5 linked regions of the Caldivirga maquilingensis IC-167 genome follow. The protein of the gene in region 4 binds, or shares a complex with, the protein of the main gene of each other region. Links are inferred from orthologs where the notes say so. Each region holds a gene or a part of one and is shown on either strand. Other genes may lie near its edges. The genes, in order: rpl7ae, CMAQ_RS09460, CMAQ_RS00050, rpl12p and CMAQ_RS04790.

Region 1 (6,102 bases), 140 kb from region 4 along the record:
GGTCATGGTTCTACAGGGACCCCGTTGGCTCAATGCTTAGGTTAACCCCCCTACTCATAATACCAGTGGTGATAATAGGTGTCCAGGTTAAGTTATTTAACTCATCGTCAAGCCAGGGGGTAAGCCCATTATTCTCAATAGGTTCACTGCTACTTATGTATCAGCCATGGCCAGGTCCATTAATTGGGGCTGCATGGGGTTTAGCAGGAGGGATTACGTCGGCTTATGAGGCCTTCTCAATGCCAACCCTACCAGCCTTAACGTATATTGTAACCTACTTGATCGGCAGTATGATGCAGGGTACATTACCGTGGAACCCAATATCACTAACCCCCCTAAGCTTTTACAGGGTTTTCGTTAATAATATTGCAGTGTACAGTAATCCAGCAGTGTTATCCTTAGTTATTGTGATGGCTGTGGTTTACGTTGCTTCACCATCAATAGCCAGGTTAATTAAGGGGCATGCATCACCAATATTAGCCTCACTACTGGCTTCGGTTGCATCAATAATACCCATGCTGACGTATGATCAATCACCAATCCTCCTAATCACGCAAACAGTAGCTATACTACTCATCGCCGCGCTACCAGCATCCTATGCCGGTGTCTGGTACGTGAATAGTACTGACGTATTACCAATGCTGTACGGTAGCATAGCGGATATACCCGATAGGTATAATTTAATGAAGTACTACCATGAGGATTGGGAGGCTTTAATAGGCTTGGATTCAGCTAAGAGGGAGTTAATTATTGCCGCTGAGAGTTTTAGGAGTAATGGTGTCAGGCCTATTCACGGTATCCTACTCTATGGCCCAGCGGGCACGGGTAAGACTGCTCTTGGTCTTGGTTACGCCGCCTGGCTTGGCTTATACAGGGGTTTTAGGGTTATTTTAGTTAAGTCCGGTCGCCTAATGAGGGGTGGTTCATGGGAGGCTGCCTGGAGGCTTGAGAGGGTTTTCGCACTGGCTAGGGCTCTTCAACCAAGCGTAATCTACATTGATGAGGTTGACTCAATAGGTAGGGCTAGGGAGGAGGCTGGTACTGGTGGGTATAGGTTGGTTAGCGTACTCCTCCAGAATATTGATGGAGTGGCCTCAAGGTACGATAAGGTGCTTGTAGTGGCTACGACGAATAACGTTAATGCACTTGATGAAGCCTTAATCAGGCCGGGGAGGCTGGGGGACTTGAAGATATACGTGGCTAAGCCACCGCCTGAGTTGGTTAAGGCAATAATAATGGGTGTAGCCAGGCAGAGGGGGGTTATTATGCCTAATTGGCTCCTCGAGAAGGCAGGCAGCCTAATTGAAACAGGGGCCGAGGCGGAGGCGCTTGTGAACTGTATTGCAGTTAAGCAACTAGCCGGTGTTAATGATGCAACGCAGCTTGAAGCCTGCCTGGCAGGGATAACGAAGGGAATAGAGGCTTATGACCAATTCCCCACTGGGAGTGGGTAATGAGTGGTGATTATGCTTAAATTTATCTTTGTATTAAAGTATTTAAGCCATAGGGGTGCATGGGTGTTGTGGTTAGTAGGAGGTTGATGTTTAAGGTTAGGAGTACTGATGAGGCTGTTAGATTCATTAATACTTACTTAAGTGAGGTTAAGGCTAAGGAGGTTTACGTTAAGTATAGGGGTAGTAGGCTTGAGGTTAAGGTTAGGGGGAACCCGGTTCTTGCTAAGGTTTTATCAACGGAGGCTCATAAGGTTTACGGAACCTTGAGGCAAGGTAGGTTGATTAATGTATTTGACTTAACAGTAATTATTCGTGAGGCTAAGCCTAAATCACCCATACCGCCTGAGACCATTGAGTTAACCCTTAGATTAATGGGGTATTACGCTGAGTTGAATGAGTCAAGGCTACGCACTGGTGCAAGCCTCAGTAAGGTTATTGAAACTGTGAGGAGGCTTTCAGAGGCTTACGCAGCAATGGTGGACTTAGACATTAGTAGTAGCGCTAAGAGGATTATAGCGTCCCTAGCCGTTGCCAAGGGGGTAAGTATCTATGATGCAATTGATGAGTTAGTGAACATGGATGTGCTTAATAAAGGGAAGGTGAATGGGAGGGAGTACATTACCCTTAAGGCTAATCTTAATGATATAGTTAACATGTTAACATCAATGAAGAAGCATTAAGTGAGCTTAAGGGTTTCATTAACTGTGAAAGTTTTTAAAGGGTGCAGCACCGCATATGGTGTATGAGTACAATAGACCCGAGGGTCTTTTACGCCAATCCACCTCAGGGGAAGCCAATATACGTTAGGTTTGCTGTCCCCCAGGAGTTAGCTGAAATGACGTATAATGTGGTGAGCATGGCTAAGCAGACTGGGGTAGTTAAGAGGGGTTCCAATGAGACAACCAAGATGATTGAGAGGGGTTTAGCTAAACTAGTGGTTATCGCTGAGGATGTTGATCCACCGGAAATAGTAATGCACCTACCATTACTATGCGAGGAAAAGGGCATACCGTACATTTACGTACCCAGTAAGGAGAGGTTAGGTAAGGCAGTTGGCTTATCATCATACGCCTCAGCAGTCACCATAGTTGACCCAGGTCAAGCAACCAAGGACCTTGAGGACCTGGTGACTAAGCTAAATGACGTTAGGGTTAGCGCTGGCTTAAACCCAATACAATTACCGAGGACTCAACCACAGGCTAAGCCGCAGCAAAGGGAGAGGAGGGAGAGGGAGTGATTTAAATGGCCGGTGAGGGTGGTGAAATTAAGTTAAGCCCATACGATGACGCCACAGCTGCAGTGGTGGTTCAGATACTGGGTAGGACTGGGGTGGCTGGTGAGGTTAATATTGTTAGGGTTAGGATACTTGAAGGTAGGGATAAGGGGAGGATAATAACAAGGAACATTAAGGGCCCCGTGAGGGTCGGGGACATATTAATGCTTAGGGAGACTGAACGTGAAGCAAGAAAGATAACAGTGAAGTAAAAATATAATCAAATCAATCCCTAATAAAAGCCAGTTTCCTCCAAAATTAACCCAATAATATAGCAAGGTAACCTCAACGTTGAACCATCTAACCTGTTAGAATAAGACTTATTACTATCCATAGCATAATCGGAGCTGATGAGTAACTATATACTTAAGGAGAAAGGTTATGTAACAGTAATACTACTGGTAACAGTAGTAATCTTAACTCTGAGCGCCTTAAAAGTAGCCTACGCTCAACAATCCTACCCAACTTATAATATGTATATGGCTGCTCCATGGTACTATGTCCTGCTTCCTCCTTGGCCTGCTCCTTGGTGGAATCCCTTTGCCTCAGGTAATGTGATATTCCAAACTGGTACATGGATGCCTCTTGCCGATTATAATGATCCCACTGGTCAGTGGTGGCCTGTTTTGGCTGAGAATTGGACTGTGTTTCCTCAGAATCAGACCTTGATAATCTACCTTAGGCATAACTTGTATTGGTTTAATGGTTCAGCGGTAATACCCTTCACCGCATGGGATGTTTACGCATGGTTCTACATTAGTGATAAGGCCTTTGGTGAATGGGAGCCTTGGTTAATGCCTCAGAATGCTGATAAGGACTTCATAATCATAAACAACTACACAATATCCATACACTTCGACTACTGGTCAACCACAGGGTATTACTGGTTACTAATGAGCTGGATACCTAATACACCATGGCCAGTTTGGGAGAGCGTAGTAAACGAGTTGAAGACAATGAATGTAACAGAGGCGCAGAAATTTGGGTCAGTTAACATAACAAAGATGGCTATACCATACTGGGGTTTAAGCCCATACTACGTAACCAAGGCTACACCAAACTATATCACTGTTCAGCTTGAGCCTGATTACTTCCAGGGTAAGCCATTGTTGGCTGAGTGGGATAAGATACTACCATTCCACACATGGCAATACTATCCGCAGATAACAATAAACATAGCCGTATCAGGTGGATTAACTCAATTAGTATCATATGCGTTAAGTGGCCAACCATACTTCATACATACCGTTGAGGCTATGCCCTATTCATTCCAGAGTAAGTTGAAGAGTGCAGGCTACTACATACTTCAGCTACCTGACTTATCCATTGAGGGAATAGCATTACCAACATATTACCCGTTTAATATTCCTCAGGTTAGGCAAGCATTCCTATACATCATTAATAGAACTGCTGCAGCTGCACCATGGTCATGGCCTAATGTACCAGTCTTCATTAATGTTCCAGCCCCAGCACCTAATACCGTGCCTGGCTTTTGGTTGACGTTCCCAGCGGATATTAGGAGTATGGTTGTTAACTTCACTGAACCAAACTTAACCAAGGCAATGCAACTCCTAGAGTCAGCTGGCTTAATTTATAAGAGTGGTCAATGGTACCTACCCAATGGAACACCACTAACACTAACAATATACGCTAGCTCCACAGCTCACCCAGCATGGATTGAAGCTGCGTCAATTGATGCTGAGGCTTTAACAGGATTCGGTATAAAGACCACTGTAGTCACCATAGAGGGTAGTACTTATAGTTCTGAGCTTGATAGTTGCCAATTACCAGATACTGGCACTGACTGGTTCTTCGCCGGTTCTAATAAGGGTGGTGTTAATGAATTATGGATATACTATGATGACGCACTTTACACGGCACCAGGCCTTTTCCCATCCTACTGTGTCCCTGGCCACACTACGCCTTTCGCCTACCCGATTGTTCAGAGTAATCAGATTACCGGCTGGTATTGTAAACCATTAACCACCAACCTGCCTATACCGAATAACACCATTGTAACATGCGTAAACTCAACATACGGATACATTAACTTGAGTAATTGGTTAGCTGCAATAGCCGCAGCTGCACCAGGCACATCAACATACTATGAGTTAGTTAAGGCATTCTACGCATGGTTCCAATACTGGGTACCTGGAGTGGAGCAGTTCCAGTCTCTAATAGCTTACGCATTCCCGGAGAAGATGGTTGATCCAGAGTGGGTTGTGACATGTATTAATTATAGTAATCCTGAGTACACTGAGGCAGCATATTCGCTGCTTCATGATTGGGCTATGGGTTGGGGTTGGGATGGATTCTACCCAGGCTTCAACACATGGCTATTCATGGGTGGATTCGCACCTCAAGGCGTGATGCCTCCTTTGGCTGAGGCTATTATTAATGGTAGTCTTTGGACTAATCCGTATCTGCATCAGTGGGCTGTCTTAATAGGCTTACCTAATCCTGATCCTCAGTTGCAGGCTTGTGTTGCATCATACTTCCACACAACATACACACCGGTAACAACCACTACTTCAACCACAACCACTACTACAACAACCACTACACCGGTGACTACTTCAACTACTACTTCAACAACAACTAGTACCGTCACCTCAACAACCACTGCCGTTGCTACTGTTACAAGCACAGTAACCAGTACAGCCGTAAGCACTGTAACATCAACAGCAACCACAACAGCAGTATCAACCGTAACCGTGACTAAACCAGTAGTATCAACAGCATTAATAGCAGGAATAGTAATAATAGTAATCGTAATAGCAGCAGTAGCAGCAATAATAACATTAAGAAGAAGATAAGGCAAATAAAAATCTAAAATCAATTTCAATTTTATTTTTATTAAAAATAATAACGTAGATTATTAGTTTCAGCCTGGTTTAGACTAATCACTGTGTTCATTCCTACCACGCCTCATCATTAGTTTCACTGTTTGTATAGGGATAAAAAGGTTATTCCTTAGGTTGGGACTTAGTATGTTCAGTTACAGTTAATCTGTATTCCTTCCTGCTATGGGGTGAAGAGGATCCGATGGGTGAATCCTCATACTGAGAGTCATAAAATTGCATATAAGGAATGGTAACCTGATTTAGATTAAGTGTGTTATTGGAAAACACTTAAATAATCTGATTGAGTAACCCTAGTGAGTAGGGGGTTGGCGTGAAGATTACTGTTTCAGGAACCCCGACTGTAAAGGTTCAGTATTGTATTGGGGCGAGTTGTCAATACTTTATTTGTGTTAAGAAGGCTTTAAAGTTCATTAAGGGTAAGGCAATCTGTGGCTTAACTAATGATCCTTGTATTGGCTATAAGTGTCAGTATGCATCATGTGGTGCGCATGCTATGGCGCCGAATGGTGAA
Region 2 (6,058 bases), 130 kb from region 4 along the record:
TATTGGCGTTAACTCAATAACATCCATTAAGCCGACTGGGTACTTGTAATCCCTCCTGACCTTACCATCAACCTTAACATACCCCTTACCTATTATTAACCTAGCCTCCCTAAGGGTCTTAGCGTAGTGGAATACATCCCTAAGAAGCACCGCGAGGGGTATGCTTGAGTTAGCCGGGTGGGGTCCTGGGCTTGGTTTAATTGACCACGGCGCCCCCTTCCTCTCCACAGGCCACCATTCAGGTGATGTTGATCTCCTTAAATGCGTCATGATTGACCACCCTGCTGTGGTGTTATAACCTCCCTAACACCCGCCTTAGCCTCCCTAGCCTTCCTAGTCTTATCAATTGCAGCAACCCTAGCCTTATCGCTTTGATCAAGCTCCACGATAACTACCTTAGATGGGTGTATTGGGTAGTACACAGCCTCACCACTGGGTTTCTTAAATGAAGCCGAGTCAACGTATATCCTCACTCTCTTATAATCAACCCTAGTCACCTTACCCCTAGTACCCTTAAAGTCCCCCCTCAGTATTAGCACGGTATCCCCAACCCTAACAGGTATCCTCCTTATACCCAACTGCCTCTGAAGATCCTTAGATAATGGTGCAGTCAATAACCTACGCCTAGCATGCCAAGGCGCCTTAGTAAGCGCCTTATGCTGCTTCCTGGGTTGACTCGATGATGTTAACACAGGCATGTTATTATCCTTAAACCCACGCTTAATTGCCCTTATAAAATTAACTATAAGTCACTAATGCAATGCGCCTTAACCTCATTAACAAGCGTTGACGCGTACTGGAGAACCCTCCTTAAAAATTCATTACTTATTACGCATTCCACACTTAACCCCTTCAATGACTTTAATAAGCATTGAATAACCCTAACATACTCGTCACTCAAGGAGTCACTATAATTCGATTCAAACTCAATTACGTTTAATTTAATTAACCTCAGTGATTGAGCTAAGGCATATATACCCAGCACCTTAATCAACTCCTCATTACTAATACCCAACTCCGCAGCATCAATTATAGTGTCCTGAACCTCGGAGTGAATCCTTTCAAGGAAATCCCCGGAGCCGCAGCTACTCATTAATCCCTTCACTAATTCATCCACATTAAGCACCAGTTAATTAGATTCATGGGTTTATAAGTAAAACCTCATTGATTCACCGGAAGCATATGCCTCAACTGATGAGGAGTCTACTGAGAAGCCTTTTAAAAGGGGTGGTTTAATTTAGTTTGCGTGAAGATAAAATACTATGAATGGGTTAGGCATGGTATAACTGAACCATTACTGAAGGTTCAAATATTTAAGAAGGTTGAGGACGGTAAGATTGTGGCAATGTACGATATAATGTATTACTCGAATAAGTTGATCACAGTGTACGAGAATTCAACACTAGATGGCCCAGTCATAGTTGAGGAGAATGATGAAGTTAACCTAGCCAATGTACTTAAGTTAGTTAAGAAGTACTACGATGAAGCCACTGATGATTTAATAATAAGGGGGGAAAGGTACCTTGGGGAGAAGCTTATTGAATTAATAGCATTGGAGGAGAGCGAGCGAGTTTAGCGTTAAATGGGAATTAACCCAATAATTTTAATTCACCATTAACTCTGCTGTAAGCCTCATTCATAAACTCCAGCCATAACTAATGTAATCCCTAAAGAACCCTACCAACAATAAGCCTCATAGCCTTAACATAATCACCCACAATGCACCTCCTTAAAGACCTCTAAGACTTAGTACAGTGGATTGTACATGAAGTCGACATAAGCCTTATCATATTGCATGGCTTAAAGCCCGCATAGTAAATCCCTTAACCATACACCCACTGGACTTAATCATGCTGATTAAGCCAATAGTAATTCATGTACTGTAGTATGTTTAATTTCAGGGAATAGGGCAGTAATGGAGAGGAGTGTAGGGGGAGCCATACCTTAGCGGGCCCGCCGGGATTTGAACCCGGGTCCTACGGCTCCGGAGGCCGCCGCTCTAATCCATGCTGAGCTACGGGCCCTTAGGTGAGTTGATGCCATTTAACTATTTTAGTGTTTCTCAATAAGGCTTAGCGCATTATTGCCTTGAACCCTGCTACATATGATGTAAGGTTAACGTAACCCATGTAAATCATGAAAATCATAACGGCGTATATGGCTATAGTGACTAGTATGGGTGGTGATGCGTAGAGTGTGTTTACGCTACCTATTGTTAACCATAGGCTGTTTAACGCTGGGACGAGGAATGTTAACATGAACAACACCATGATTACTAATGCTATGATTAATATCTTACTGTCTCTCAACGCATACTTAAACTCCCTACGCATGATACTCTGCTTAATCATATAGGAGTACACTGATAATGCTATTGAGGCTACTGCTATTACTATTACTGGGATAACGTTAAGCACGTATATTAATGGTACGTTTCCAATGGTCTTGGTTGAAATAGTGAATACTAGTGATGCCGATATGAAGGCTATTAAGGCTACAATACCGGTGAAGAAGCCGTACAAGTAGTAGTTAGCAATCTTATCCAATGATGGCTTCTCCTCAGCCTTAACTTGAGTTGGTTGAATGGGCTGGCTAATTGGTTGGCTCCAAGGCTGCGGTGATTGCTGAGCATAATACTGCAGTTGATTCAATGGTATTGGTTGAACATCGGTTTGGTTAATAATAACTACGTCGCCGATGGAGCTGACCTTATCCACCGGTACAGCGACATAACCTGTTGGACCAATGATCCTTAGGTAAACAGTGCCTTCGTAATTATACTCATCATACACCATGCCTAATGACCTACCACTCACTGTGTATGCGTACTTCCTTGCCGCTGTACCAGGCGCCATGGGTACTGCCTCCTTTGGGTAGACTGAGTTATCAACTATGACTATGTCGCCGATTGCCTTAACTAAGTCTATTGGTATTGGGACTTGAATAACATTAGACCTAACGAGGATGTAGGGTTTTCCATCCTGTCCTGTGTAAATGCTGTATGCATGCCCAATAAACCAACCATTCTCCGTGAACACTTGCCTACCTAATATTAGTGAAGGTTCTTGATTCTTCTGCACAATTGCCTTTATTCAAAGTGTAGTTAAATATTTTCCGCATAGTTAATTAAGACGCCTACTGTTTAATGTTCTCTGAGGCGTAAACGTATATGCCGTCTAATATGCCTGGCGCTGATTCTCTACCGTGGGGACTGGGTCTATTCTTACCCCTGAGTGTTGTGGCTAACTCAATGTTTGCCGCGAATTGACTAACCAGTTCCTTATCAATACCCTCCACCACTATATCATCCTTAGCCACCTGAACCTTAACACCCTGTGGTATTTGGAGAATTATCTTAGACCTCCTACCCAGGAAATTCTCTATCACCACACTATTGCCTTGAACCTTAACGCTTATTGGGAAGTGGGCGTAAACCACCTTAAGCTTATACCTCCAACCCTTAGTTACCCCAATTATCATGTTCCTAATGTGCCCAGCAACAGTGAACACCGTGGACTTAGCCTTCCTATCCAATGCAAAACCCTCCACCACGACTTTACCATCCCTTAAACTCACCAGTACTGGTAATCCCTTAAACTCCTTTGCCACTGAACCCAAGGGCCCCTTAACGGTTACCCTGTAGTTCAATTCCCCTCCCTCAACATTAACCTCCACCCCATCAGGCACCTCAATGGTATCTGATAAGTAAGGCACCTTAGCCATTACGGTAGGTCACCACTAGGCCTTAATAAGCTTAATGCTATTCACTGGTTAACCTTATTCCCCAGAGCCGTAATTCAAGCACTGAAGCCCTTAAGGCAGTATCACTGTTCCAGTGACCCCCTTAATTAACTCAATGGCCTTACCTAACCTACCAATGTAGGCTCTCCTGCCACCATCTTCAATGAACCTAATTACCGCCTCCACCTTGGGTCCCATGTTGCCCTCAGGGAATTGCCCCTCATCATAGTACTTCCTTAATTCACTAACCCTTACCGTGGTTAATGGCTTCTGGTTGGGTTTCCCGTAGTTTAAGTACACGTAATCTACATCACTGAGTATCATTAATTCATCAGCGTTAATACTATTTGCAAGTAATTGAGTGGCTAAATCCTTATCAATAACAGCCTCAACACCCTCATGATTAATAACCGGTACACCACCACCGCCAACTGCGATAACTATGTTGCCATTATTAATTAACTGCTTAATTGCATCAATCTCAATTATGGATACTGGTCTTGGTGATGGAACAACCCTCCTCCAACCACCCCTGGGGTCTCTTCTGAAGACCCAACCCTTAATTCTACTTAACTCAACTGCATCAGTCTCACTGTAAGCTGGCCCAATGAACTTAGTGGGGTTCCTGAAGGCTTCATCATTACTATTAACAGTAACCCTGGTTACAATAACCACAGCCCTAGTATCCAACCCCCTTCGCCTAGCCTCACCCTCAATTGCATTAGCCAGTAAATACCCCATCCAACCCTCCGTGGCGGCAACAGCCATATCTAGGCTTAATGAGTCACTAATCCTCTCAGTTATTAAGCCGACCTGGGGGCCGTTGCCATGGGTAACAATAACCCTATACCCTAATTGAACCATGTTAATAACATCAACAGCAGCCTCCCTAACAGCCTCCAATTGATCCTTAGGTGAACCAACTCTTGAACCGGTCTTAGCGAAGGCATTACCACCCAGTGCAATAACCAGCATCATGACTTAAACGCTATGCTTAGGTATTTATATATTTCCCTATAACTTGAGGTAAAGTAAGTAGTGGTTCATATTCTAATTAGTTTAAGTAATGAGTTACGGATATTGTTAACACTACTTTCAAACACGCTATCAATATTATCCAGGAAGCTCATAATCATGTCATAGGTTATTAACCTAATCGCCTCCTCCCTACTTAACCCCCTCATCCTGAGGTAGAGCTCCTGCTCCTCATCTAAGGCGGCGTCTGATGCGGCGTGTCTGGCGCCGTTAACATCACCTGTATCAACCATTATCACCGGCACTGACATACCCACTGCATTACTTGAGCCTATGAATACCTTACCCTCTATGTTAGTGTACGACCACTTACCATGATCACTAATCCTTCCAAAACCCCTATGTATAACTGTGGCTGAGTCTAAGGCAATAGCCTTAGTAATGGAGTTACTGCTGGAGCCTTCACCATAATGCATTAGATTCACCATGTAGTCGATCCTAGAGGAACCTAAACCAACTTCAAGTGAATTCACATTAACCATTGATTCCCTTCCCTGCAGCACATAGTCCTCCCTGTGGTGAGTCATTTTCCCGTTAACCACTATTGAGTATGAGTTAACCTTAGCTCTAGCCCCCTCATTAATCCTGATTAAGTTGAATGCAGGGTCCACGTTCACTGAGTAGATGAGTAAATTAACCACTGCCCCATCACCCACGTTTAACTCCGTGATATTAGTCCCGCATCCCCCATTTCCAATAATGCTTAGAAACACATTGGCTAAAGCATCATTATTAACGTTTATTATAACGTGGTTTGAATGCATTTCACTGCCTCCACCACTGTAACTCATCATTACCCTGACGCTTGATGATTCACTTAACGTTAACGAGTGTATCTCCCTTATATTAACGAAATGCCTTGCAATTATCCTTGACTCAGACGGATCTATGCCTGTTACCGCATTATCACTGGTTAATTCATTACCCTTAACTAGGATGCCGTTGTGAATAACCACGTCGTATTCATTAAATTCAAGTGAGGGCGGCGATGCATTACCATTATTTGATTCAACGCAATTATCGAAGAGGTTCCATTGCGTGTAGTATTTAACCGTTGGTGAATCCTTAATTAACTGGTATGGTATTCTACCCGCAAGCTCCCTAGCCTTAACCTTAATCTCCTCCGGCACCAACATTGATTAAGCCACCTTACCGTATTTACTGAATTCAAGGCTAATTACCCTGTTTAAAACCATGGCGTACTCGAATGGTAAACCCTCTGTTACATCGCTTATGAATCCAAGTACTATTAGGCTTTTTGCTTCTTCTTCGTTTAATCCTC
Region 3 (6,185 bases), 1.8 Mb from region 4 along the record:
CCTCTCAGCCTCATCAAGCACCCTGTCCGCGGCACCCCTAATGAGTATTGTGACTGCCCTTGGGTTGGGGCATTGCTCAACGAACACCATCTTCTCCTCACCAACCTTCCTCTCCTCAACTAACCCAGCTGTACCGAGGTCCTCGGGCTTAAGATCCTTAATACTGGTGGCTATCCTAGCCCCAGTTGCCTTAGCCAGCTTCTCAATGTCACTCCTCTTAACCCTCCTAACAGCCATAATACCGGCCTTAGCCAGGAAGTGTTGAGCAGTCTCATCAATACCCTTCTGCGTAATAACTACGTTGGCCCCTATCTCCTTAAGCTTATCAACGTAACCCTTAAGTATGTTAGCCTCCTCCTCAAGGTAGGCCTTAATCTGCTGCGGTGATGAAACCGATATCTTAGTGGTCCACTCAGGCTTCTCAATCTCAAGTGGCGCATCTAAGACAGCTATCTTAGCCTTCTCAATCCTCTTAGGCATCCCTGGGTGAACAACCTCCTTATCCAGTACAATACCCTGGATGAATTGAGTCTCGTATAGGCTCTGGCCCTTCTTCTTCTCAACCTTAACCCAATCTAAATCCAGGTTGTACTTACCGTTGGTTTGCTCAGCGGCAATGTAGGAGGCGTCAACAACTATCTTGGCTAAGTAATCCCTAGCCTCAGCAACAACCTTACTGCTCAGTGAGTTGGCAACAATCTTAGCAACCTCATCCCTATTACTTAAGTTAACAGGGTATATTAGGTTCGGTACCTCGGTTATGGTTGAGTTTATGAAGTCTAACGCCTTCTTAAATCCGTCAATTATTATAGTTGGGTGAATACCCTCATCCAGCAGTATCTCAGCCTGCTCAAGGAGCTTACCCGCCAGTACAACCACGGTTGTTGTACCGTCACCAACCTCAGCGTCCTGTGCCTTAGCCACCTCAACAAGTAGCTTAGCGGCAGGGTGCTGGACCTCCATTTCCTTGAGTATTGTTGCACCATCACCGGTTATTGTCACGTCACCGAAGGCGTCAATGAGTAACTTATCCATTCCCCTGGGTCCAAGGCTTGTTTGAAGAACCTCTGTTATAACCTTAGCAGCCATTATGTTACTCCTCCTGGCATCCGCACCAGTTGTCCTTGAACTACCCTCCTTAAGTATGGCTACTGGAACACCACTCTTAGGTTGTTGAGCTGTTGACATATGCATCCCCAGAAGCCGCTTCTATATAAACCTTTCCCTAAGTAACCATAGAAACCTAGGACACTGGAATAAACAGTATTGAGTGCTTAAATAAGCCTCATAGCCCTCATAGTCTCTAAGGTCAATATCGTTATACCCGCAGCACCCCTAACCAGGTTATCGCCTAAGGCAACCATCCTAACAACGTTACCTGAGGCCATTAACCTACCCACAGTGACGGCCATGTGATCCAGATCCCTAGCCGGCTGGGGGGCGTCAGGCCTATCGGATACTATTATCGGCCTGGGTGGTGCAGTGGGTAGGTTAGCCTCCTGGGGTAGTGACTTGAAGCCTGTTAACTCACGTTTAACATCATCAACACTGTACTCCTTATCCATAACCATGAATATTGAGGCCATGTGACCATACTTAACCGGGACCCTTATTGAGGTAACCCTAACGGGTCTACCCCATGGTTCATACTTACCCTTACCCATAATACCCAGCATCTTATTTGACTCAGCAGCTATCTTATCCTCCTCACCCTTAATGAATGGTATTACATTACCCTCAATGGCTAGGTACGATAAACCCATGTAACCAGCCCCTGAAACAGCTTGAAGCGTAGTAACGTATAATTCCTTAATATGCTCCGCCAATGGCTTTATCGCCAGGGTAATTATGGCTGATGTGCAGTTAGGGTTCTTCACGAGCCAAGATCCCTTGGATTCCCTTAAAACCTCAAGATGCTGCCAATTCACCTCAGGGTTTATTAAGGGTACATTAGGGTCCATTCTCCTTGGGGAGGCATTAGATATTACGTTTAAACCAGCCTCAAGTAGCTTAGCCTCAACGGGTTCAGCAACATCATTAGGTAACGCTGATAAAACAACATCAACGTTCCTTTGATCCACAGGGTCAGTTGAGGTTAATTTAATTCCCCTCGCGTACTCAGGGACGTCGCCCTCTATGAACCACTTAACAACATCACCATACCTCTGCCCAACCTTACCCGGTGAGGCTGATAGGGCGGTCACTTCAATGTATGGGTGATTCTCAAGTAGCTTAACCATCCACTGCCCCACTAGGCCCGTTGCCCCAAGTATTGAAACCCTCACCTTATCCATGACACCACCCACTTGTGCAGGTCCTTAGCCAACTTAACCGCTTCATCCTGATCCTTAACTATTGATGAGACTGCGTTACCCTCAGTATCATTTACCACGTCCACTGGGTCGTAACTACTCATGATTAAGTAAACCTCCCTCCTATATTCATCAAGCCCCATTACACAGCCTACAACCGTTACGGCGTACCCACTCTTGAGGTTGATTAAGCCTATTGAACCTACATCAGATACTGAGACTAATTTAGGCGTGTTAACGCACCTTGATATTATTGATGTACCGCTACTTGACCATGGGTTAGTCACCATGACGTTAACGTTACTATCTATTAACGGCTTAAATGTACCTGGGTGGAATTTCTTAGCGCCGGTTAATGATGCTACGTAGGCCTCCTCATGGGTTAGGCTTGGTATCACCTTAGCATCACCTATTATCCTAGGATCCCCAGTCATTATACCCTCAACGTCAGTGTAGAAGATTAACCTTGGGGCATTAATGTAAGCTGCTATTAATGAGGCAGTGTAATCACTACCACCCCTACCCAGTGATGTTAACCTACCGTTTAGGCTGATTCCCAGGAAACCTGGAACAACCACAATACTCCTCCTGGATAATGCCCAGGTTAACCTATGCTTAACGTAATGGGAGCTAACACCCAGCACTGATGCCTTCCCCCAATCCTCATTAGTTGTTATTCCTGGGTCATACACTGCACCTGCATCGACACCAAGCTCATTATAGAGTATTGACTCAATCAACATCACTGAGAGTAATTCACCGTGAACAACAACATTATCCCTAACCCACGGTTCCCTAACGTTAATTAAAGTCTCCAGTCTCTCACCCACACCCTCAATTAATGAACCCAGTTTACTTAAGCCGAACCTATATGCTTCATTTAAGTAAGGTTGAATCGCATCCTTTATTAAATGAGGCTTACCTTCATCATAAGCCTTAATTAAGAGGTCGGTGACACCCTTCATTGCAGATACAACGAGGATTAACTTACCATCATCAACCATGTGCCTCTCAATGACCTTACTTAAAACCTTCTCAACGTCACCTGGCTTAAGTAGGGAGCCACCCACCTTAGCCACGGTGACGTTTAATGTCCTTGGCATGTTTCCCGCATTTCCCACCACATCATATATAGCCCCATATTAGCCCTCTTTTAAACATTACCCCCCTAATTAAACTATATTCTATCACCTTAGTGATTATTTACTTAACCCATACGCTAGGTATTGCATTAGCCACAGTTACTAAACTATTCATGGGTTAATGCCTTTAACTATGACAAAGAGCACTGAATCCGCATAATAATTAAGCACCCTTGAAGCACCTGGTTATGAATTAGCCCTAGAGGAATTGCAACTAGGCCATTGGGACTGGAGTATGTTGGAATCAGGGATTGAGGTGAGGGTTACTACTGTGAATCCTCCGCCTTGGCTTCACTCTTAGCGTACTTCTCCATGATCTTTGATTTAACCTCCTCAATGTGCTTGCTTATGTTTTCAGGTTCAAGACCCCTTGCAAGGTACTTGGAGAACCTTATTTTATAGAGTTCCGGGTTGGATTGCTTTAAGTCTGCGGCGTATTGGGCGATATGCTCCCCATTTAACCTATCCTCACTTGGTTGGACTTCCTCATCATGAGGCACCTCTAATCCAGCATCCACGGCGCCCTTAACCACTGCGAATAATCTACCACCCTTAGTGACCCTATGTAGCCCAACGTCCAGTACAGCTAACTTAATGCCCTTTGATAACGCCCTATACCCAATGAGTAAACCCACTAAGTACGCTGCAGGTGTATTCCCGGTTCCACCAAGCCAACCAAACTTCTTAACCAACTCCCTACTGCTTGCCTCAGCCACCGTGAAGTCGCCCTGTGGTGCTGATACTATTACCTGAGCCAGCACGTAGCGGTTACTGAATCTTACAACTAGCCTTGGTTTACCGCTTATTACCATGATCCTCCTCTTATAGTAATCAGTCTTACCCTCCCTCCTCCTCCTGAACTTAACCTTATACCTACCGCTGCTTGCCATTAGGAACCACCCTTGAAGGCTGCCTTAATCTTATCCTCAGTGACGATTCCATTCTGAATCATGTATGTTCTCAAGTGAGCCAGTGACTCGAAGTAGCCTCCCTTAGCCATCCTGTATAGGTTCCTCCAAGTGGCCTTATCAATAACACCCCTATGCTTCAGTGTGTTTAGGAATCTCCTAATCCTCCTAATCCTAGGTACCCAAACCTCCTTACCAACAGCACCCCTAGCCTTCCTAGTACCCCTTCTACTTCCCCTACCCCTCCTTCTACCGCTCTTCCTCTTCTCATGGGTAATCCTCCACCTACCCCTACTATTACGCTTCCTTGGTTTAACCTCAATTAACCCCTCCTTCATTAGGCTTCTCACATCATTCCTAGTTATAGCCTCCTCAAGCTGCTCAAGGGCTTCCTGCTTAATCACAATCCTTGACTTGGGGACGTTAAGTAATCTAGCCACTGTTTCCCTTAAATCCACTTCAGGTCACCTCCCTTATGGCTTCCCTAGTCCTCTTATCAACGTTAAGCACCTTAATACCCCTCCTAACAGCCTCCCTAATTATCTCAATCCTCTTCCTAACACCCACAGTGGACGCTATCCTAATGGCCTGGGTCTCGGGGTTGACCCTAGATAACTCCTCGGGGTTATGTACAATGACCTCAATGAAACCACTTGGGTGAATCCCCCTAACACCCCTAGGTCCCCTGTAGCCTACGTTAACCATGGGTGGGTAACCCTTCCTCTTCATCCTAATCTTATTATCAATACCCTTAGGCCTCCTCCATGGTGAGTCCTCAAGCCTAATCTTATGCTCCTTATTATAATACCTAATGAAGCCGTACCTCTCCCTACGCATTCTTATGGATAATTTAAGTAACTTAACCACATCAACCGGTATGTTAGGTTTCCTGGAATTAACCTTAATTAACTCATCGAGTAAAGTAGGCCTCCTCTCCTCAACCTTAGCCTCAGCCTCACTGGGCTTAGCCTCAACCTGCTGCCCACCAGCACCCTCCTGAACCTGCTGAGTCTCCTCAGGCTTAGCCTCAGTGGCCTGACCTTCACCGCTCAAAGTTGATCAGAGGCACGTTTATACCGGGTTTTTAAGCCTTAAGTATAGTGCGTTTATTCACTGGTCCACTTAATTAATTTACCGCCTCATGGAAAATTTTATTAAGTTACTGATAATGGGTTCACCGTGGACACGCTGATAACTTACCTACCATTCTACAGGATACATGAGGTCATTGATTACTTCATGGTTAACGCTAAGCTACTTAATGTTAAACACCGCATAGTCTACGTTGATAATGTGTTTAAGGATAGGCAGGTGGAGTTACTTAGAAGGATTCTCCCCGAGGATGTTGAAGTCAGGTACGGTAATTGGCGTGACAGGAACTTAACGTTCATGAGGATTATAAGGGATGCTAAGGAGGAGGGGTTAGACGCCCTGGTTGTTGATAGTGATAACCTGCTTGAGGATGAATTAGCTGAGGCTGATCATGAATTAATCAGCAAATTCAACTACTACACTGTGCTTGACCATGAGACCAAGGGTAGGGCAATATTCCTAAGTAGGAGTATTAAACTGGGTGACATTAACGTTAATGGGAGGAGCATTGAGGTTTACGGCTACAGGATCCCAGGCTTCTGGAAGGCGATCTTCTTCATTGGCCCTAAGCAGGCGGTTAGGTTAAGTAAACCACTCCTTGATTCAGTAAACTTAAGCACCCTGGGTAAGATCGAGGAGTCGCTTAGGGATATGGAGCCAGGAATTAGGCTTTACGTCAGTGATGAAACAACCCTAGGCCTACTACTATACTATAGTGGTGTAAGGGTGAT
Region 4 (6,239 bases):
AATCCTCAACAATACCTAGGGCTTCATGACCCAGGACAAGCCAATCCCTACCCTCAGGCGGCCTAGCTGTGGTTAACTCCCCCTTTACTATTTCACGGTCAGAACCACATATGCCGTTTTCAAGAATCCTCACCTTAACAGTGCCTGAACCATGTCTAATCACTTGACTTAAATCCCTAACCTCCACTCCGGGTTTCGGGGGTTTAACTACAATAGCCTTCATAGGCACTACTCTTTTACTGATTTAAAAGCTTAAAGGCCTTAATTACTTAATTAAGCGTGATTATTAAGTATGTTAGCTAAGCTCATTAATGTTTCCCACTCTTGATCAACCATGGCCTCAATTTCATTAATATCATCCCTACTTAAGTGCGCGAAACGACCCTGTATGCGAAGGTACTCCTCAATGGGTTTACGCCTCTTCTTATCCTTATACGGGACACTGGGTGGACTAATAGTTAACTTACCTTGGTAATACTCCCAAAGCACCCACATTCCAGTCTCAACGGCTAACCTAGCTACCTTAACTGTGTAGTCATCTGGGAACTTCCAACCAGGGGGACATGGTGCATGAAGGTGTATGAACTTGAAACCCCTTATTGAAGCCGCCCTCCTAACCTTATCAATGAAATCTATTGGGTAGGCTATACTGGCTGTGGCTACGTAGGGTACCTTATGCATAAGCATGATTAACGCCACCTCCTTCTTACCCTCAGTCTTACCTCTTGGGGATGTTGTAGTCCAAGCCTTCCTAGGCGTAGTTCCACTAGCCTGAATACCAGTATTCATGTAGGCCTCGTTATCGGCTAAAACATAGATAATGTCCTCATTCCTATAGGCTGCCCCACTTAAGGCAGCGAAACCTATGTCCGCTGTTGCCCCGTCGCCAGCCCAGACAACCACGTGGCCATCAACACCCCTAGCCCTAAGAGCCCTAACTAAACCACTGGCCACTGAGGGGCTTGAGGCGAAGGGTACATGCATAACCGGTACTGTGAATGATGTGTATGGTGCTGCTCCAGGTATTACGCTTGAGCACCCGGCAGGTATGACGAGGGTTAACTTCCCCTCCAATGCCATTATTAATTGCCTTAAGCCTATTTGAAGTGGGCAACCTGGGCATGCTGCTGTACCGGGCATTATTACCTTAGTTCTCCCATATTTGTGAAGTTCACTCATAGTGACCATGATTAATCACCCCCATTGGTATTAGGTATATACCACCACTTCCTCACCCTCATGACGCCGTTCCTCTCGGTTTCATTTATGAAATCCCTTATAATGGATTTGAATTCACTTGGCGACATATCAACACCAGCTAAGCCTGCTACAACACCCTTAAACGATACATTACCCGGCACTAGACCCATTAATTCACCAGCCAATATTCCACCGAAGCCCATTGAGTAATCCCTATCAAACACAATAACCCCCTTAACCCCATTAATGCGTTCTGAAACCTCATCATCAGGGAATGGTCTAATGTACCTGATCCTAATTAACCCTACCTGGTAGCCCTCTCTCCTTAACTCATCAATGGCGATCTCCGCATCCCCACTCCATGCACCCATGGTTACTGCAAGGTACTTAGCATCACTGCACCTGTGGCACTCAATTAATGGTTCATAATTCCTCCCAGTTAATTTACCGTACTCATTATACGCCTCTGCAATCACCTTCTTAGCCTCATTCATTGATTCATCCATGTAAACCTTATGAAGCTCATGGTACAGGTCAGACTTAGGCAAGTTACCTAAGGTTACCGGTTCCCCACCGGGTTCAATAACATAAGGTACCTTAGGGTTCCTTGGCGGTAACCAAGCATCCACATCCTCCTGATAAGGAACGTAGATTGGCTCCGTTGTGTGGCTTAACACGAATCCATCAAGACCCACAGCCACTGGTAATAGGACTCTCTCATCTTCACTTACCCTAAAGGCGGTGAGAGTCATGTCGAAGGCCTCCTGTACACTGGATGCCATACCTATAACCCATCCACTATCCCTTATCGCCAATAGGTCAGTGTGCTCATCATGAATATTCCACGGTGGTCCAAGCGCCCTAGTCACCACAGCCATGACTAGAGGTAGTCTTGATGCTGCAGCCCACCAAAGCATCTCATACATGTAGAATAATCCATGGCTTGAAGTAGCGGTAAAAGCCCTCGCCCCCGCAGCCGATGCACCATAAACCGAGGCTAGGGCTGCGAACTCGCTTTCAACTCTTATGAAGTCGGCCTTCAACTCCCCCTTATCAATAATCTCACTTAGCCTCTCAACTATTAGAGTCTGGGGTGTTATTGGGTATGCTGAAACCACGTTAACCCTAGCCATCTTAACTGCCTCAGCAACCGCGTGATCACCAACCATTATCTTCCTAACCCCTCTACTAATCATGTCCTGCCGATTAATCACCTAAACCACCCTCTCATCAATCATTGTAATAGCCTTAACTGGACAAACATCAGCACATATTCCACAGCCTTTACAGTAATCGTAATCAATTGCCACAGTCTTATCCTCAAGCCAATCTATTACATTCTCCGGACAGTAAAGCCAACATATGCCGCATTTAGTGCATTTATCGAGGTTAACAATGGGTTTACGCACTCTCCACGTGCCGGTCTTACCGCCGGCACCCATGGCCGGCCTTGATAATAGGTACTTGACGTAAATATTACTCACATTAATCACCCTTAACCATACTGTACCCCATCTTAACAGCCTCTATGTTCAATTTAACGTAATCACCCCTCCCTACGAATTCACCTATAGATGATATTACCGAATCCAGTGTAACTAATTCAGTAACCCTTACAAATGCACCTAATATTGGTGTACTCACTATGTGCCAACCAGCCATCACTAAACCTAATTTCTCACTTATCCCGGTTGCATCCACCCAATACGTTCTATAGCCTGTCCTTATTGATGTAGGGGAGTTAATTATTATGACTGAATCCCGCCCCTTCATTAATTCACTAATGTTAATGAGGTTCAGTATGTCGGGAGATAGTATAAGTAGTATGTCGGCCTTCTTAACCCCACTATGCGAGATCACTGGCTTACTTGATATTCTTGCATATGACTTAACAATAGCACCCCTCCTTTCAGCACCGAATTCAGGTATTGCTTGCCCCCATTTACCATCCCTGGTGGCTGCAGATACTATTATCCTAGCGGCGGTTACCCCACCCTGCCCCCCTCTACCAAGTATTATTAATTCCCTAGTATCACTAATTAGCATCTGCATAGCTATCAGGGGACTGGCTTACTAAGTTTTATAAATCTTTCTCACAAGTTAATATAATTAAATATATAATATATAGTAATAAATAGTAATCGAGCATCATTGTGGTTAGCTTTAAAAAGGCTCTTCAGCAAAGGTGGTTATGGAGTACGTGTATGCAGCATTACTACTGCACTATGCGAAGCAACCAATAACGGAGGATAACGTAACTAAGATACTTCAATCAGCTGGCATACAGGTAGATGAGGTTAAGGTTAAGGCATTAGTCTCAGCGGTTAAGGAGGTTAACATAGATGAGGCAATAAAGACAGCTGCAGCACTACCTGTTGCCGCTCCCTCAGCCGCACCACAGGCTGCAGCACCTCAGGCTGCGGAGGCTAAACCAGCTGAGGCTAAGGCAGAGGAGAAGAAGGCTGAGGAAAAGAAGGAGGAAGAAACATTGGAGAGTCTCGCCTCACTATTCGGCTAATGAAACAATACACCTTAATACCCCTTTAAAATACATGAATCATTACTTGGTTTTTCACGATAAATTATTTAACACAAATGATGGTTACTTAATGGGAAAAACTTAAAAAATACAAGCATTAACTATGCAAGGTCATGAAGCCCCGGTAGCTCAGCCTGGTGGAGCGCCTCACTGGTAATGAGGAGGTCCCGGGTTCGAATCCCGGCCGGGGCTCCAAATACATGATTAAGGTGAATTAAGAGGAGATTATGAATGCTTTATTAACTAGGATTAACTTTAGTTTAACCATCACCTAACGGCATGTGTTATTGCAGGGCCATTAATTGTAAATTACATTTATGCAGATGACTTCACTTGGATAACATGCATCATATTCAGTATCGTGCCATTTGTATCAATGACGCCAACGCTAAGCCCGACCCTAAGGTTAAGGTTTTTATCTCTAAGACGTAGACACAGTATTAGTGTTAAACGTTTAGTAAACCTTAAGGTTCAGTATTATCCCCCTGGTCCCTATGGGTGGTAAGCCTAATTTATTCCTAAGGCAGAGCAGCGGTCTTGTTAGAGAGGTTGGACCATTGGCAGCATTACTAATGAATACCGCATACATTACTTACCAGTCAGGTTACCTACTGTTAATCAGTAGTATTGTGAACTTCCCCTTTGGAAATCCAATACTGGCGTTGATACTTGGCTTCATAACCTTCGCCCCCATGGCCTATTTAATCAACTTCATTGGTTCAACGTACTATAGGACAGCCAGTGACTACGTGTTCATGAGCCGTAACCTTGAGCCTAGGATTGGGTTCGCAAGCCTACTCATGTTTACTGTTGATCAAATGTTCTTTAATGCAGTATCCATGGTTTTTGCATTAACCACGGCGCTTGGCCCATCATTATATGCCATAGCCGTTTCCTTAGGTGATAAGGGATTGGTTAATGTTGCTAATTTAGTGACTAGTAATCCAGTGGTAATATTCACAGTGGGTGCCATTATGCTGGCCGTGATTATATTGATTAACATGGTATCTGTTAAGGCTGGTAAGTACCTTTCATCAGCAATATCACTAATCGCCACAGTAACATTCATATTAACTATGATTATTCTTTACCTATATGGAGGTGAGTTACCCACGGTAATTAATAGTATTGCCCCAGGGTTCTATGGTAAGGCCATTGAGGCTGATTTAAGCCTACCTAAGGGTAATGTGATCTATGGGACAATAGCCCTATTACCCTACATGGCCTACATTTTCCCATACACCAACTTCATAATAACCATAGGTGGCGAGGTTAAGAGGGAAGCGGGTACAGTACCATTAGCCGTAATAGGCACCTATGTACTAATTACAGTATTAGTTGGGTTTGGATTATGGGCAACAATAGGTGGTTTAGGCCTAAACTTCATTAATGGCGCCTTCGCAGTATATTATGGCCTAGTGCCTAATGTATCATGGCCAAGCAACATGCCACCACCGTATCCGCCCGCCCTGGCGATACTGCTTATTAAGAACCCGGTGATGCAGTGGATTATAGCTATAGGCTCCCTCACATGGTACATTAACTCACCGAGCACCATAGTGCTTCAAATAGCACGGTACTTATTCGCCATGTCCTTCGATAGGATTCTTCCAGGCTTTATAGCCTATGTTAACCCAAGAACCCACACACCCGTAATAGCCCATGGTTTGGATTTAGCAATATCATTAATCATAATGTACCTGTACGTGTTCAGTGTTATACCAGCGTTATCAGCAACAATGGATATTAGCACCGTGGTGACAATACTAATGTACTTCATAATATTATCGATAACGGCCGTAGCCTATGGTGTTAAGAGGAGGAATACGTTAATCACCATAATTGGCCTATACTTAACAGGTTACTTCACCTGGGTAAGTTACATGGAGGTAAGCAATCCGCTAGTCTACCTATTTACCCCAATAACAAGCGCCCTAATATTCGCATTCTTCATAGCGGTATTCGCAGCTGGAGTAATAATATTTGAAGTAGCCAGGTACATTAGGGCACGTAGGGAAGGTATAGACTTAATGATCACATTTAAGGAAATACCACCTGAATAAACCACCTTACCTTGGGGATATGAAGCTCACTGATTTCTCAAAATTAAGGATGATTACTGATAACGTATGATTACGGCTGTATCCTAGAAATGAATAACCCTTATCAATGCCTACACTAAACTATGTATCACTCTAGGAAGTAATCCATAAAAACACAATAGACTCTATAGTGAAAAGAGTTTATAAGCATTGGTTCGTGATTTCAATATGGCATCTCATTTTATGACCCCTGGTTGGTACGCTATAGTAGCATTAGTTATAGCGTTACTGGTTTTATTCGCCTTTCTGGTAATACACCCCAATGCTGAGGGTAGTGAATATAAGCTGGTGGTTATTATTAATAATTCATATGTCACAATACCAGCTGAGGGCAGTGTAAGGTACTTGCCTATTAATTCATCGGGTTCAACATTAATGATCATTAAGTGCATTACGTT
Region 5 (6,217 bases), 800 kb from region 4 along the record:
GCTAAGTTACCGTGTAAGTACGGCTTAGCACTCACTAAGGAACTCATAGTTGCTATTGCTAATCCAGTACTCCTAATTATGTCAGGGTTAATGGATGTGAAGGCCATCATTATTGGTGTAAATAAGACACCCCCACCCACACCGGCTAGTGCAGCTATAAAGCCTATAACAATGCATATACACATTAATAAAACTAGGAAGATAAGTGGACTCCCTAAGGGGGTTAATCCTATTGCATACATTACTAGAGTTAGCATTGCCATATTACTTATATTACTTTTAGCATGGTTTAGTAAACATTTTTCATATAAAAACTATCAATCAGTTTTCCATAAGGGGTCCTTATAAATTCATGAACATATTAAGGTATTGTTTCACATTTTATATAATACTAGTTTCATTACAACTTCCTAACTTCACCTTATGAGTACTGGCAGAACCACTATTGCAAGCATCAAATTAATGAACACTATCAATGTGAATACTAAGTAAAGTATGTCATGCTCAAGCGTGAACCTAACCATATTAATGATTATCATTAATATTGGTATCGCTATTAATGCAAGAAGCCCAATGAGCATTATACATAAGCCATCGAATTTAATTAAGCCACTGATTATTGTAGCAGTCCCTATTAGTGATGTATTTAATTGGCTTGATGGATCAGTTATTATGCTTAATGGGAATTGAAGACCGTGCCCGGTTACGACCATTACTAGTAATCCTATTACCATTAATAACACGCTTACAAGTACTCCATACTTAAGTAAGCCACTGGTTACGCCTATGAACTTCTCCTCAATGGAACTGGTGTCGCTTGGCTGTGTACGATACATTATGACTGTCTCATCAGCGGTATTAGTGTACTTATATGTAAGTAATAGATATAGCGCACTAATTACTATGGCTGAAAAGACTGCCGCCACTATATTTCTTTCAAGGGATGTTAATGGTAATAGATGCTCCTTGCCTAAGCCCCTAAGCGTCATTCTTAACCCAAAGTATGCCAATACACCTACGAAAACCCACCTAATCTGTCTATTAGTAATCCGTATTAATAATCTAGTACCGATCATTGAACCCATTAATACCCCCACTGCCGCAGCAACGGCTATGAATGGTTGAATATAGCCGAAATGCCAATACAGTGAACTGCTTGTGGCTGCTGTTACTCCTATCATGAAGTTGCTTGTTGTTGTGCTTACCTTCATTGGTAGGTTCATTGCCCAATCCATACCGAGAACCTTCAAAGCACCACTACCAATACCAAGCAAACCACTAATAAAACCAGCAAAAAACATAATCAACTCACCCAACCACCAACGAACACCCCAATACTTATACCAAATTTTAAGCGCAGGATCATAACAGACACCGTATAATCTAAGTAGCTTAGTTGTCTTATCTGGATTACGTAATGGTGGTAGTTCACATGTGCTTCTCTGCACAGTGGGTATTATTGAGAGTAGAAGCACTATACCGAATACGGTGTAAATGATCCATGTTAAACCATGCTCATACACGTAATTAGCGGTTAATGAACCAACAATAGCACCACCTGAGGTGGCTGTAACTAGGCTTATCCCAATCCTATCATTAGCCAGCCTCCTCTTAACATAGACACTTGCCGAACCAGCTGAGGTAGCTATGGTTGATATTAAGGCTGAACCAGAGGCATACATCATTGGTATTCCTACGAATAAGGTTAACACAGGGGTAAGTACAACCCCACCACCTAGGCCAGCTAATGAACCTAGTATGCCTGCGCATAGGCCTGCAATCATAATTTCTACGAATTTAGCTAGGGCTATTATGTTCCCAAGCATTAATGCGGCATCTTCCTTAATCCTTATTAAGGGTTATTTCTCAATGTAAGATGAATATACTAACATGAATATATTCATTAGTCTAAAATAAAGTATTTCACATTCATAGAACTATAATTACTTCTCATACTCTATAAATAAATATGTTGATTCTCTGCCAAAATCCAATAATTTACCACCCAACAATGGTATAGCCCTCTTAATCATAGTGAAGCACGTGTAATTATCTAGAAGGACCCTATACCTTTTATTATGTTCACCTAGTTGGTAATTCATGAGGAATTTCTTAAGCGCATCACATCCTATTCCTCTTAAATCCATAACCTCAATTTTATTATCCCGTCCACTGGCCCTTGAGGCTAATATTTCCTTAATTAACCTTCTCTTTAAATCCTCGACATCATCCATGTATTAATTTAAGTTACTTAAGGTGTTTTTATGGTTCATGGTTAATGCATTATATGCATTTTATGCAATCGTCGAAATGTAGTCCTCAATCTTAGGTAACTCCTTAGGTAACCCCTTCTTCTCCCTAATCGATAGTATTAAGCTTTCACGAAGGCTTTCAGGCACTGGTGCCCAGCGTGAGAATTGTAGGCTCCAGAAGACTCTACCTGTTGTGGCGCTTCTAAGCTCATCACTTATGTTGAATGACTCTATTACAGGTATTTCACCCTTAACAATCACCTCCATTGTCTCAGTCTGAGTAACATCAATAACCCTACCCCTATGCCTAGTTATTACACTGGTTACTGGACCCATGTTATCCACCGTGGTCTTAGCGTCAATCAGTAGGAGAGGCTCAAGCAGCGTTGGGTTGGCTGAGAGGAAGCTGGCGAATATTGCATTCTTGGTGGCGGGCATTATTTGAGCTGGACCCCTGTGGGCTGGATCCTCATGAACCACTGCGTCATGTAGTATTACCTTAACACCCCTTATTGGTTCCTGGGCCAATGGTCCAGCTGACATTGACCATCTGAAGCCTTGAACTATGTAATCCCTAATCTCCCTGAGGTGTTGAATACCACTGGTCTTATCAATGAGCACGTTAATGTACTGGTTATCTATTGCCCAAATACCCCTAGCCTCATCAGTATCCCAATTAGCCTTCTCCCTAAGTATCCTAGCCCTCTCTCTCGGATCCATATCCTCAGTTACCTCACTGTACTGTATTAGGCTAATGGACTCCTCGTCAAGTGGTTCAACACTTATGTATAGCCTATTATGCTTATTAGGTGACTTACCCTCAAAGACCTGTGACCTAGCCCTAACAGTCTCCCTAAACCTAACCAATGGTTGTGAAACAACGAAGTCTAGGCCAGTCCTATCCTTAAGTAACCATGTGGCTATCTCAAGGTGCAGTGTACCAACACCACTCAGCAGTATTTGCCCAGTCTCCTCATCAATCTTAAGGCTTAACGTTGGATCCTCAATAACCAGATCCCTAAGACCCTCAACTAGCTTAGCTAAATCATTAGGATTCTTAGGCTCTATGGCTACCGTAACCACTGGCTCAGACACATACCTCATCTTCTCGAATGGTGGAATATCCTTAAGCGCCGTCGCCACAAGAGTATCACCAGCCCTGGCCTCATCAACACCCATTAACGCCACTATGTTCCCTGCAGTAACCTCGGGCACTATTATCCTATTAGGACCCATGTATAGGTATGTTTGAAGAACCTTCTTAGTTATCTTCTGCCCAATTATGTAAACCTCATCCCCCTCCCTAATGGTTCCACTGAAGACTCTACCAGTGGCTATTAAGCCTGCATGGGGATCCTTATTTATCTTACTTATAGCTATGACTAATGGGCCATTAGGGTCAGCGTCAAGTAAAGCCTTCCCCACTGGACTATTCAAATCACCCTTCCACAGCTTAGGTACCCTGTACTTCTGAGCAACATCAGGTGGTGGAATATGCTCTATAATCATGGTTAACAGAGTCCTGTAGAGTGGGAATTCCTGAGCAAGCTCATCAACGGCATTCCTCTCGTAGGCATCCATTATGTAACTGAACTTAATACCCTTCTCCTGCATCATTGGTATTGTTAAACCCCACTTACTTAAGGCTGAACCAAACGCAACCTGCCCCTTATTAACACTAACCTTCCACTTCTCCTTAAACTCAGGTGGCGCGTATGAGTCAATGAGTGAGTTAAACTCCTTAGTAATGTAGAGTATTCTATTACCAATGTCCTGTGGAGGTAACCTAAGCTCCTTAATTAACCTATCTATCTTATTAATGAAGAGCACTGGCCTAACCATCTCCTCCATAGCCTGCTTAACCACAGTCTCGGTTTGAGTCATAACACCCTCCACTGCATCAACAACAACAAGTGCACCATCCATTACCCTAAGTGACCTAGTCACATGCCCCGTGAAGTCAACGTGGCCTGGTGTATCAACGAAGTTTATAAGGTAGGGTTTACCACCGTACTCGAAGTATAGGCTTATGTTAGCTGCCTTAACGGTCATTTGCCTTATCTGCTCAATCTCAACGTAATCCAAGGCAAGCGCCTTACCTGCAACCTTAGGGCTAAGTAAACCAGCACCCATGAGTAGTGAATCCGTTGTAGTTGTTTTACCATGGTCAACGTGCGCCAATGTACCAACATTCCTAATCTGTGATGGATTCCTCATTATCTCTAGAATATCCTCTATCCTCTTCTCAACAACTCTAACTGACATTCATGATCACGCGGACTTTCCTATAAGCTTATATAAAGTTTTCTCAGGCAAGACCAGGGTAAGTTGATTCAGTGTTAAAAATACCTATACCTAAGCCTAGCACCATACCTAACAACCCTCCTATACCAAACATAGCCGTAAACTATACCAACTACGAAACCCAGTAAATGACCAAGATATGCTATGCCGAAACTGGCTGCGAATGGTGTTAGGAGGAATATTATCGCTATTACGTTCCATGGATTAGATAATATTACCCACCTATCAGGTAGGGCGATTATGAATCCTATCATACCGAATAACGCCCCTGAAGCCCCTGCAATGAATGTATTGGGTCCATATATGAATATTGATAATGCTGAGAAGAATCCTGAAATTAGGTAAACCCTCCACATCATACCCCTCCCATACCTACGCTCGAAGAATGGGCCGATGAAGAACAGGGTAAGCATATTAAACACGTAATCAAGTATGGATGGGTCGAAGAACATTGATGTGACTAACCCAAGAGGCCAAGGTAAATACGGCGCTATTAAGTAGTCTGATAGGAGGATACCCATTAATGCTGAAACCCTCCCTAAGCCAAGGTAACTGAACACTAGGTATGGTATTGATAAAACACTATTTATGATTATTATTATTGCCGTCGTCCTAGCGTTAACGTGAAGTGGTTGACTAGCCATTAGTACTCAATGAGCCTAATGAGGTATTACTTTAAAACTTTATTCCCAGGGAATTAACTCATGTTCTTAATAGGCTTGAATTACTGGAGCAAGAGCGGGGGGCCATTGATGTGGAGGTTCTTTAACGAGGAGATTGTTGATAAGGAATTAGCCCAAATTAGGGAACTGGGCGTTGATGTGATTAGAGCCTTCATTTACTGGCCTGACTTCCAGAGAGAGCCTGGTAGGGTTGATGAGGAGATGCTTAGGAGGTTGGGGAGGTTCCTTGACCTTGCTCATAAGCATGATGTTGGGGTTTACTTAACCTTCATTGTTGGCCACATGTCTGGTGAGAACTGGGATCCTCAATGGAGGGGTGGCAGAGACTTCTTTGAACTGAGGAATGAGGTTAAGGTCCTCATTGAGACCATAGTGTCAAGGTTCAGGGGTCATCCAGCCATTAGAGGTTGGATACTTAGCAATGAGTTACCGATATACGCAACGTCAAGTGAGGATAAGGTTACTGACTGGATTAGGGAAATGTCAAGTCTAGTTAAGTCACTTGATGGTGGACACTGGGTCACCACTGGGGATGGGTGCTGGGGGATTATGGGTGCGTTCAATGGCTTTAACCCATACAGGTATAAGGATTACGTTGACTACATGGGGCCTCACTTCTACACCCCTGACACTGATGCTGTTAGGCATACTGTAATGCCTCAGTTAATAATTAAGGCCTGCAGGGGGTTAGGGAAGCCCACAATACTTGAGGAGTTTGGGGCATCATCAACACTTGGTTCTGATGAGCACATAGCAGGCTACTACAGGACTGTACTAATGGGTTCCTTAATCAGTGGAGCCGTGGGGGCGTGGGGCTGGTGTTACAGTGACTTCCCATTAATTAACCAGAGGCCGTACTCCCATCACCCTCATGAACTCAGGTTCGGTGTAACCACAGTTGATTGGAGGGTTAAGCCTCAGGGTGATGAATTAACCAGGTTCTCCAGGTTAATTTCAACCCTCGGTGATGTGGAACCT

The links.
Region 1: rpl12p (region 4) and rpl7ae share a complex: the UniProt entries of both Methanocaldococcus jannaschii proteins name them as parts of the 50S ribosomal subunit. The link is inferred for Caldivirga maquilingensis IC-167 from one-to-one orthologs.
Region 2: rpl12p (region 4) and CMAQ_RS09460 share a complex: the UniProt entries of both Methanocaldococcus jannaschii proteins name them as parts of the 50S ribosomal subunit. The link is inferred for Caldivirga maquilingensis IC-167 from one-to-one orthologs.
Region 3: rpl12p (region 4) and CMAQ_RS00050 share a complex: the UniProt entries of both Methanocaldococcus jannaschii proteins name them as parts of the 50S ribosomal subunit. The link is inferred for Caldivirga maquilingensis IC-167 from one-to-one orthologs.
Region 5: the proteins of rpl12p (region 4) and CMAQ_RS04790 are in contact, whole or in part, in a crystal structure (PDB 5H7L), measured with the Pyrococcus horikoshii proteins. The link is inferred for Caldivirga maquilingensis IC-167 from one-to-one orthologs. Residues at the interface, in WP_010886059.1 of Pyrococcus horikoshii: Leu100, Ala101, Gly102, Leu103, Ser104, Ala105, Leu106, Phe107, Gly108; in WP_048053510.1 of Pyrococcus horikoshii: Pro161, Met164, Met165, Phe168, Ser169, Ile172, Val195, Glu196, Phe202, Leu211, Ser212, Val213, Met216, Lys222, Phe223, Asn224.

Annotation. Positions count from the first base shown.
Region 1 is NC_009954.1:1,921,656-1,927,757, forward strand. What follows is about bases 1,082-3,943. They hold rpl7ae (50S ribosomal protein L7Ae), read left to right. Parts: upstream 1,082-2,196; coding sequence 2,197-2,691; downstream 2,692-3,943. Other genes in these bases: CMAQ_RS09500 (AAA family ATPase), read left to right, coding at 1,082-1,454; CMAQ_RS09505 (DUF2067 family protein), read left to right, coding at 1,514-2,134; CMAQ_RS09515 (30S ribosomal protein S28e), read left to right, coding at 2,697-2,939; CMAQ_RS09520 (ABC transporter substrate-binding protein), read left to right, coding at 3,078-3,943. Outside these bases: more of CMAQ_RS09500, read left to right, coding at 1-1,081; more of CMAQ_RS09520, read left to right, coding at 3,944-5,543; CMAQ_RS10885 (hypothetical protein), read left to right, coding at 6,085-6,102. UniProt on the Methanocaldococcus jannaschii protein: Multifunctional RNA-binding protein that recognizes the K-turn motif in ribosomal RNA, the RNA component of RNase P, box H/ACA, box C/D and box C'/D' sRNAs.
Region 2 is NC_009954.1:1,911,668-1,917,725, forward strand. Bases 1,930-4,747 are described here. They hold CMAQ_RS09460 (50S ribosomal protein L6), read right to left. Parts: upstream 3,724-4,747; coding sequence 3,136-3,723; downstream 1,930-3,135. Other genes in these bases: CMAQ_RS09455 (hypothetical protein), read right to left, coding at 2,073-3,080; arcC (carbamate kinase), read right to left, coding at 3,814-4,719. Also shown: CMAQ_RS09430 (30S ribosomal protein S4e), read right to left, coding at 1-270; rplX (50S ribosomal protein L24), read right to left, coding at 267-698; CMAQ_RS09440 (hypothetical protein), read right to left, coding at 743-1,126; CMAQ_RS09445 (hypothetical protein), read left to right, coding at 1,247-1,576; CMAQ_RS09470 (SufB/SufD family protein), read right to left, coding at 4,785-5,912; Fe-S cluster assembly protein SufB, read right to left, coding at 5,916-6,058. UniProt on the Methanocaldococcus jannaschii protein: This protein binds to the 23S rRNA, and is important in its secondary structure. It is located near the subunit interface in the base of the L7/L12 stalk, and near the tRNA binding site of the peptidyltransferase center.
Region 3 is NC_009954.1:19,988-26,172, forward strand. The notes cover bases 2,533-5,477. They hold CMAQ_RS00050 (50S ribosomal protein L18), read right to left. Parts: upstream 4,345-5,477; coding sequence 3,721-4,344; downstream 2,533-3,720. Other genes in these bases: CMAQ_RS00045 (amino acid kinase family protein), read right to left, coding at 2,533-3,415; CMAQ_RS00055 (50S ribosomal protein L19e), read right to left, coding at 4,344-4,820; CMAQ_RS10790 (50S ribosomal protein L32e), read right to left, coding at 4,822-5,415. In the rest of the region: thsA (thermosome subunit alpha), read right to left, coding at 1-1,188; asd (aspartate-semialdehyde dehydrogenase), read right to left, coding at 1,275-2,294; more of CMAQ_RS00045, read right to left, coding at 2,282-2,532; CMAQ_RS00065 (hypothetical protein), read left to right, coding at 5,542-6,185. UniProt on the Methanocaldococcus jannaschii protein: This is one of the proteins that bind and probably mediate the attachment of the 5S RNA into the large ribosomal subunit, where it forms part of the central protuberance.
Region 4 is NC_009954.1:1,785,164-1,791,402, reverse strand. The notes cover bases 2,056-5,054. They hold rpl12p (50S ribosomal protein P1), read left to right. Parts: upstream 2,056-3,391; coding sequence 3,392-3,718; downstream 3,719-5,054. Other genes in these bases: CMAQ_RS08780 (APC family permease), read left to right, coding at 4,234-5,054; CMAQ_RS08795 (2-oxoacid:acceptor oxidoreductase family protein), read right to left, coding at 2,686-3,252; CMAQ_RS08800 (4Fe-4S binding protein), read right to left, coding at 2,415-2,642; CMAQ_RS08805 (pyruvate ferredoxin oxidoreductase), read right to left, coding at 2,056-2,414. Also shown: CMAQ_RS08815 (glucose 1-dehydrogenase), read right to left, coding at 1-223; CMAQ_RS08810 (3-methyl-2-oxobutanoate dehydrogenase subunit beta), read right to left, coding at 274-1,188; more of CMAQ_RS08805, read right to left, coding at 1,191-2,055; more of CMAQ_RS08780, read left to right, coding at 5,055-5,802; CMAQ_RS08775 (hypothetical protein), read left to right, coding at 6,010-6,239. UniProt on the Methanocaldococcus jannaschii protein: Forms part of the ribosomal stalk, playing a central role in the interaction of the ribosome with GTP-bound translation factors.
Region 5 is NC_009954.1:982,595-988,811, reverse strand. What follows is about bases 1,907-4,883. They hold CMAQ_RS04790 (elongation factor EF-2), read right to left. Parts: upstream 4,518-4,883; coding sequence 2,295-4,517; downstream 1,907-2,294. Other genes in these bases: CMAQ_RS04785 (rhomboid family intramembrane serine protease), read right to left, coding at 4,592-4,883; CMAQ_RS04795 (hypothetical protein), read right to left, coding at 1,944-2,234. Also shown: CMAQ_RS04805 (sulfite exporter TauE/SafE family protein), read right to left, coding at 1-263; CMAQ_RS04800 (TSUP family transporter), read right to left, coding at 417-1,826; more of CMAQ_RS04785, read right to left, coding at 4,884-5,200; CMAQ_RS04780 (glycoside hydrolase 5 family protein), read left to right, coding at 5,261-6,217. UniProt on the Methanocaldococcus jannaschii protein: Catalyzes the GTP-dependent ribosomal translocation step during translation elongation.